DNA from 2 places in the Comamonas sediminis genome. Region 1 is predicted to be linked to the other one. Evidence: predicted binding sites of a transcription regulator. Region 1 holds the regulator's gene; the other holds the start of a gene.

Region 1 (4,274 bases):
GTGCACCGACCGAGAGGCGGCGGCGCGCTGCGGGTTTGCGCGGCAGGCGAATGCGGTCGATGGGGCGCTGTGCGGGTGTCTCTTCAGCAGGGCCGTCCACGCCAGGCGGAATGCTGGGGCCATCGAGCAGGCTCAGTTGCTGCACGGCACCACGCTGCGCAGCGGCGCTGGAGGCGGCGGCAAAGCAATGCACCTGGGCCGCAAGCTGGCCATCGTTGGCGGCGCCATGGCCTGGACGGCGGCGGCTGCTGCGCACGATGGCACGTTGGATGGACTGGAACCAGGGCAGGCCAGCGACGAGGGAAAAGGGCGCAAGCGCACGCAATGCATCTGCTACGAGCATGGGAGACTCCTTGGTGTACGGATGACAGCAGGATTGCGCAAGGCGAGCGCATTCCCCAGGGTTGTGGGCCGGGTGCCCACAACGCCCGCTACCTGGGGTTGCGCAGAAAGGGAGGGGCCGACAGGGCCGCTTGACTTAGTTCAGCATCGTGTTGCGAATCAACCCGACGGCAATGCCTTCGATCTCGAAGGGCTCGCCCGGCTGCACGACGATGGGCAGGTAATCCGGGTTTTCGGCCAGCAGCTCGATGCCATCCTTGGTGCGCTGCAGGCGCTTGACGGTGACGTCATCGCCCAGACGCGCGACGATGATCTGGCCATTGCGGGCCTCGCGGGTGGCTTTGACGGCCAGCAGATCGCCATCGATGATGCCGACATCGCGCATCGACATGCCGCGTACCTTCAGCAGGTAATCGGGCTGCTGCTGGAACAGGCCACCTTCAACGGTATAGGTCTGATCGACATGCTCTTGCGCCAGGATGGGCGAGCCCGCTGACACGCGGCCAATCAGCGGCAGGGCCAGCTGGGCGAGCTCTTGCACCACGCGGCCCAGGCCGGCGGTGGCGTTGGACACGCCTGCCAGCGGCGACGAAAAGCGCGTGCCGCGTGCGGCATTGATGGAGCGCACGGTATCACTTTGCAGGCGAATCCCCCGGGAGGTACCGCTGACCAGCTCGATCACACCCTTGCGTGCCAGCGCCTTGAGGTGGTCTTCTGCCGAATTGGCCGATTTGAAGCCCAGCTTGCTGGCGATTTCGGCGCGCGTTGGCGGGGCGCCGGTGCGCGAGATGGCCGTCTGGATCAGGTCCAGAATTTCTTGTTGGCGCGCGGTGAGTTTGGGATGGTCTCGCATAAGATCTCCGTGTGATCTGTGGTGCCGGGTGGCAGCCAAGCTGCCGTGCACTCCAACACCTGTATATCAATCCAGTACCTGTATTTTTAACCAGTTTTTTGCAGGAGGCAAGCTTTGCAGCCAAAAATTTTGATCATCGGCACCGGCGGCACCATTGCCGGCATGGCCGATGATGCCGAGAATCCCGGCCAGTACCGTGCGGCGCAGCTGTCGGTCGCGGCCCTGCTGGCGGGGGTGAGCGGTATCGAGACCGCCGCGGCGGGCCCGCTGGATGCAATGCAGATCGCGCAAATTGATAGCAAGGACATGAGCGACGAGGTCTGGCATGCGCTGCTCCAGGCTTGCGATGCAGCGATGCGCGACGAGGCGGTACGCGGTGTTGTTATCACCCACGGAACGGATACCTTGGAGGAAACTGCCTGGTTTCTGCATTGCGTTTTAGGGCGCCTGGCCAAGCCGGTGGTGCTGACCTGTGCGATGCGCCCGGCCAATGCCTTGATGCCCGATGGCCCGCAGAATCTCAAGGATGCCGTGGCCGCCGCTGCGGCGCTGGATGCGGACGGCCATCCGCTGTTGCGCGAGGTGGTCGCGGTGACCGGCGGGGGCGAGCTGCACAGCGCGCGCTGGCTGCAAAAGGTGCACCCGCACCGCTTGCTGGCCTTTTCATCGGGCGAGCAGGGGCCGCTGGGCTGGGTGGATGGCACGAACGTGCGCCTGCGCCAGGGCTATGCACCGCAGGCAGCAGATACGGAGGGCGGCTATACCGGCAGCGCCTGGCTGGCGGCCTTGCCCGCGCCGGCCAGTACGCCCTGGCCGTGGGTGGAGATCGTCACCAGCCATGCAGGCCTGCGCCTGGGGCTGTTGGAGGCGCTGCAGGCCCAGGGTGTGGAGGGCTTGGTGGTGGCGACCACCGGCAATGGCACGGTGCATGAGGCGCTGCTGGATGCGATGGCGCGCGCACGCCAGCACGGTTTGCCGGTGTGGCGCAGCAGCCGCTGCAGCGATGGCGTGATCAGCGATGCGGTATTGCCCGGGATGGCCGATCTGGACAAAGACCTGGCCGTGGCCTTGACGCCCTACAAATGCCGGGTCAGCCTGCAGCTGGCGCTGGTGCAGGCCCGATCCAAAATCTAAGTACGGGCATGGGAGCCAACGGCAGATACCGGTTTATTTACCGATAAATAGACGGGCATAAAAAAGCCACTGTCGCACGACAGTGGCTTGGTAGATGAGGCAGAGTTGCTTATCAGGCCTGCAGGGCAGCAATCGCGCGCTGCGTGATTTCTTCGACCGAGCCCATGCCGCTGATCGCGCGGTACTTGGGGGCGGCGGCCGGGTCTTGTGCAGCCCAGCTGCTGTAGTAGTCGACCAAGGGGCGGGTCTGGCTGCTGTAAACGTCCAGGCGCTTCTTGACGGTTTCTTCCTTGTCGTCTTCGCGCTGCACCAGGGGCTCGCCAGTCACATCGTCCAGGCCTTCGGTCTTGGGCGGATTGAACTTGACATGGTAGGTACGGCCCGATGCGGGATGGCTGCGGCGGCCGCTCATGCGCTCGATGATGGCTTCAAACGGCACATCGATTTCCAGCACGTAATCGAGCTTGACGCCAGCGGCCTTCATCGCGTCGGCCTGCGGGATCGTGCGGGGGAAACCGTCAAACAGGAAGCCATTGGCGCAATCGGCCTGGGCGATACGTTCCTTGACCAGGTTGATGATCAGATCGTCACTGACCAGCTGACCGGCATCCATCACGGCCTTGGCCTGCAGGCCCAGCGGCGTGCCCGCCTTGACCGCTGCGCGCAGCATGTCGCCGGTGGAAATCTGGGGAATACCGTATTTTTGGCAGATGAAGGCAGCTTGCGTACCTTTGCCGGCGCCGGGTGCTCCCAAAAGAATTAATTTCATGGCGGTCCTTGGAGAATAAAAAACTTGCACGGCAAAAGCGGGCACTGAAGCCCGCTTTTACGCAAAAAAACTGGGCTTGAGCATATCACGCATCAGGGGATTGTCAGCGAACTGGGCACCAATACCGTGTCTCGGCTGCGCAAGACAGGCATGCTGCGCCTTTTTGCTTACGGTGTGCTTGCAGTCGGGGCGGTGGTAGTGCATGGCTGGCACGCGGGTTACATCACCGCGCCGAGCAGCTGTCGTACACGCACCAGGTCCTCGGGGGTGTCCACGCCGGAGCCGGGGATCTGCCGCGTCACATGCACGGCGATGCGGTAGCCATGCCAGATTGCGCGCAGCTGCTCCAGCATCTCGATCTGCTCGGTAGGCGCCTGGCTGAGCGTGGGGAAGGTATGCAAAAACTGGGCGCGGTAGCTGTAGATACCCATATGGTGCAGCGGCGCAAAGCCGGGCGTGCCGGTGGTGCCGGGGTTCTTCCACCAAGCCATATTGACAAAATCACGGCCCCACGGGATGGGCGCGCGGCTGAAATAGCTGGCCATGCCTTGGGCATCGAGGACCACCTTGACCACATTCGGGCTGAGCAGCGACTCCAGATCGGCCATCGGATGGGCGACGGTGCCCATGCTGGCCTCGGGCCGCTCGCTGAGCAGGGCGGCGACCGCATCGATCAGCGCTGGCGCGATCAAGGGCTCGTCCCCTTGCACGTTGACCACGATGTCGTCGCCGGCGAGCTTCAGCAAGCTGCAGGCCTCGGCCAGGCGGTCGCTGCCGCTGGGGTGGCTGGGCGAGGTCATCACCGCTTGGACACCATGCTTTTTGCAGGCATCGATGATGCGCTTGTCATCGGCAGCCACCACCACGCGCTGGGCGGCGCTCTCCAGCGCGCGCTTGGCCACGCGCACCACCATCGGCAGACCGGCGATGTCCACCAGCGGCTTGTTGGGCAGGCGCGAGGACGCCATGCGCGAAGGAATCAGGACGGTGAACGGCGCGGGTGCGGATGCCATGGTGCGAAAGAAAGAAGAGTGGAGCCGGCTGGAATTGTAGCGAGCCCGCATGGCGGGCCGGGCGCAGGCGATCTGGGTGGGTTGCGGCTGCGGCGGCAGGGTGCCAGGGCTCAGGGCGCCGGTTTGACCGGTGTAGGGGCTTCGTTGCTGCCGAACAGAATCG
Region 2 (4,274 bases), on a different contig from region 1:
AACCTCTCGGGCCTGACCTACAACCCGGAAACCAAGACCTTGTTTGCGGTGACCAACCGGCCGCCCCAGATTGCCGAGCTGACGACCGATGGCGCGCTGCTGCGCCTGGCCCCGCTGCACGGCGCCAGGGATACCGAAGGCATCGCCCATATCCAGGGAGACTGGTTCGCGATTGCCGATGAGCGCAACAACCGCATCCACTGGGTGCAGTTTGGCAAGGGCGTGACGGACGTATCGCTGGACAACAGCCCCTATGTGCAGCTGGGCGATATCGCCATCAAGAATTTTGCACTGGAGGGCCTGGGCTGGGATGCCAAGCGCCAGCAACTGGTGGCGGTGACCGAGAAATGGCCGATGCAGGTGCTGATGATGGAGGCGCCGCTGTCCAGGCTCAAGCCGGGCCCGGTCGATCTGAAGGTCAGCGTCTGGGACGTGCCGGCCGTGGAGGACATGCCCAGCACCGACCTGGCTGCCGTCGAGGTCGACCCGCGCAGCGGCAACCTGTTGCTGCTCGGGGAAGAGTCTTCGGTGCTCTACGAATACAGCCGTGCCGGAGAGCTGCTCAGCGTGATGCCGCTGTGGGCCGATATGGCCGGGCTGGCCAACCGCATCCCGCAGCCCGAGGGGCTGGCCATGGACAATGGCGGCAATATCTACATCGTCTCCGAGCCCAACCTGTTCTACAAGTTCGAACGCAAGCGCGGCTGAATGCAGCACATGCAGCCGCTCAGCTGTCGGCCCCATACACTTCCAGCCCGAGTTTGACCACGGTAGCGACCTGCTCGCCCACTTCAGCGCGGAACTCCGCCTCGGCCTGGGTGACCGCCCGCTCGAATGCCTGCAGCCACAGCAGGCCCGTCTCGGTAAAGCGCACGATGCGGGCGCGTGCATCGCGGGGGTCGCGCTCGCGGGTCACCAGGTTCCAGGCTTCGCACTGGTCCACCAGCTGGGCCATCGCCTGCTTGCTCATGCCCGCGCGCTCGGCCAGGTCGACCAGACGGTCGCCTGCCAAGGACAGGTGCCGGGTGATATGGATATGGGCGGCGCTGACCTGGTCGCGCTCGGCCAGATGCGACAGCGCCAGCGGCACGGCGTCATCCCGCACCATCAAGTGCAGCACGCGGGCGTCGAAGCGGCGCATCGCATGGCCCAGCAGCCGGCCCATGTGGGTCAGGCGCCAGCTGTCATCAGGCAAATGGGGCAGAAGTGTCGGCATGATGGGCCCTCCCGAGGGTGTTGTGCGGCGTTTTCAGTATGCTGCATTTAGTCAAGCAAACTGACTAAAAAAATGCTTTTATAAAATATACCCATCCCCTAAACTACTGTTCAAGCATCCAGGCTGTATATGCAAACAGCAGGATCCCAGACCCAAGACATGACTATCAAACGCAAGGAGAAATCCATGAACGCCACCGCAACCAAGCCCGAAGCCAACAGCGAAAAAGCCAAGGCGCTGGCCGCCGCACTGGCCCAGATCGAAAAGCAGTTCGGCAAGGGCACCATCATGAAACTCGGCGAAGGCGAGGCCGTCTCGGACATCCAGGTGGTGTCCACCGGCTCGCTCGGCCTGGACATTGCGCTGGGCGTTGGCGGCCTGCCGCGCGGCCGCGTCATCGAGATCTACGGCCCTGAATCCTCGGGCAAGACCACCTTGACCCTGCAGGTGATTGCCGAGATGCAGAAACTGGGCGGCACCTGCGCCTTCATCGATGCAGAACACGCACTCGATACCGGCTATGCCCAAAAGCTGGGCGTGAACCTGGGCGATATCCTGATCAGCCAGCCCGACACCGGTGAGCAGGCGCTCGAGATCGTTGACAGCCTGGTGCGCTCCGGCGCGGTGGACCTGATCGTTGTCGACTCGGTGGCGGCCCTGACCCCGAAGGCCGAAATCGAAGGCGAAATGGGCGACCAGCTGCCCGGCTTGCAGGCCCGCCTGATGAGCCAGGCGCTGCGCAAGCTCACCGCCACGATCAAGAAGACCAACTGCATGGTCATCTTCATCAACCAGATCCGCATGAAGATCGGCGTGATGTTCGGCAGCCCAGAAACCACCACCGGCGGTAACGCGCTGAAGTTCTACGCCTCGGTGCGTCTCGATATCCGCCGTACCGGCACCATCAAGCGCGGCGATGAAGCCATCGGCAACGAAACCAAGGTCAAGGTGGTCAAGAACAAGGTATCGCCTCCGTTCAAGACGGCCGAGTTCGACATTCTGTTTGGCGAAGGCATCTCGCGCGAAGGCGAAATCCTGGACATGGGTGTCAATGCCCGCATCATCGAGAAAAGCGGTGCCTGGTATGCCTACAACGGCGAGAAGATCGGCCAGGGCCGTGACAACTCGCGCGAGTTCCTGCGTGAAAACGCCGACCTGGCGATCGAGATCGAGAACAAGGTGCGCGAGAGCCTGAACATCAGCCTGCGCCCCGCTGAAGACGGCGTGGTCGATGGCCCTGCGGCCAACGGCACCGAGGGCTGACCGCTTCTGAAGCGAGAACGCTGAGATAGCTGCTTGTGCACAGATGCTGTGCGCAAGCAGCTATTTGTTTTATAGCAATGAGGACGAATGTCTTTTAGCAAACTCTCCCTCAAAGGCCGTGCGCTGCGCTATCTGGCGCAGCGCGAGCATTCGCGCGCTGAACTGCAGGGCAAGCTTGCCCCCCATGTGGAAGAGGACGAGGACCTGGCGGCCATCCTCGACGAGCTCGAAGCCAAGGGTTTCATCAGCGCCGAGCGCTTCGTCGACAGCGTGATCCACACCAAGGCCGCCCGCTATGGCGCCAGCCGGGTGCTGCAGGAGCTGCGCCACAAGGGCGTGGATGCCGAGCTGATAGCAGATGCCCGGGAGCGCTTGCGCAGCACCGAGTTGCAGCGGGCCCGCGAGGTCTGGCAACGCCGTTTTGGCACACCGCCCGACAGCCCGCAGGAGCGCGCCCGGCAGATGCGCTTTCTGGCGAGCCGGGGCTTTGGCGGCGATGTGGTGCGTAAGGTGCTGCGCGGCGGGGACGGGGACTAGCCCGGCGCTATGCCGGTTTGTTATAGCTGTTAGTGGCGTGTGGCACTGCCTCACAGCGCGGCGTTGGCCCATAGTCGGTCTCCTCAGGAGACCCATGATGCAAAGACGACAGTGCAGCGCCGCGCTGCTGGCGCTGGGCGCGCTACCGTATACAAGCGCTGCGCAGCCGCGGCTGCCTTCACGTCCGATCCGCCTGGTGGTGCCGTTTGGCCCCGGCGGTGTTGCCGATCTGATGGTGCGTATCGTGTCGCGGACCCTGAGCGAGATGCTCGGCGGCCCGCCCATCGTGGTGGACAACCGGCCTGGTGCCGGTGGGGTGCTGGCGGCCGAGCAGGTGGCCCGCGCCGCGCCGGATGGCCAGGTACTGCTGCTGATGTCCAACGCCAATGCGGTGGCCGAGTCCTTGTTCGCTTCGCTGACCTACAGCACCGTCCGCGATTTTGCGCCGATCTCGCTGCTGGGGCGCTTTGACCTGGCCATGGTGGTCGCACACACCAGCCCGCTGCTATCTTTCCAGGGGCTGCTGGCACAGGCCCGGGCCCGGCCAGGGCAGCTCAACATCGGTACGTTGTACAGCGGCAGCACGCCCCATCTGGCGGCAGAACTGCTCAAGAGCACGCTGGGTCTGGATGTGCAACTGGTGCCTTATAACAGCTCTGCCGCGCTGTTCCATGCGCTGCGGGGCCAGCAGGTGGATGCCGCGGTAGACATGCTCGCGCCGGTGCTGGCGCATGTCGAAGGCCGGTTGCTCCGGGCGCTGGTGGTCATGGGCGGCAGGCGTGCAGCGGCCCTGCCTGGCGTTCCAACGGTGAGCGAAAGCGACGCAGCGGCCAGCGGCTTTGATGTGACCTCGTGGAATGGACTGGCGGCACCCGCCAATACCGCCCCTGCGACCATTGCCAGGCTCAGCGCGGCTGCCAATGCAGCGCTGGCCTCGGCCGATGTCGCTCAGCGGCTGCAGCGTCTGGGCGTGGTGCCGGAAGGCAGCACCCCGGCGGAGCTGGCAACGCTGCTGCAGCGCGACATACAGCGCTGGGCGGGCGTGATCGCGCGTGCCGGTATTGCCAGGCCCTGAGCGCTCAACGGCCCTGCCGGGATCGCCGCAAAAGGCCCGCCAGGCCTGCTGCCGGTGCGTGCTCGGCGACAATGGCGGCCATGAGCAATGCCGAACAGCCCAACAATCCTCTCCATGGCCTGACGTTGGAGAACCTCCTGAACGAGCTGGTCGCGTACTTTGGCTGGGAAGAGCTGGGCGAGC

The links. Region 1 encodes LexA, which represses DNA repair genes until DNA is damaged. Its sites were predicted from a motif close to ACTGTATNNNNATACAGT; they were not measured.
Region 2: the regulator LexA is predicted to act here: its motif matches at 1,339-1,356, upstream of recA (recombinase RecA).

The regions. Positions count from the first base shown of each region.
Region 1 is NZ_JBGBDC010000011.1:141,538-145,811, forward strand. Features, by position in the region: gene AB7A72_RS22175 (hypothetical protein) at 1-343, opposite strand, end outside; gene lexA (transcriptional repressor LexA) at 479-1,195, opposite strand; gene AB7A72_RS22185 (asparaginase) at 1,310-2,329, shown strand; gene adk (adenylate kinase) at 2,442-3,098, opposite strand; gene kdsB (3-deoxy-manno-octulosonate cytidylyltransferase) at 3,317-4,111, opposite strand; gene AB7A72_RS22200 (hypothetical protein) at 4,222-4,274, opposite strand, start outside.
Region 2 is NZ_JBGBDC010000005.1:138,831-143,104, reverse strand. Features, by position in the region: gene AB7A72_RS12830 (SdiA-regulated domain-containing protein) at 1-708, shown strand, start outside; gene AB7A72_RS12825 (MarR family winged helix-turn-helix transcriptional regulator) at 728-1,216, opposite strand; gene recA (recombinase RecA) at 1,403-2,479, shown strand; gene recX (recombination regulator RecX) at 2,567-3,016, shown strand; gene AB7A72_RS12810 (tripartite tricarboxylate transporter substrate-binding protein) at 3,114-4,091, shown strand; gene AB7A72_RS12805 (VF530 family protein) at 4,163-4,274, shown strand, end outside.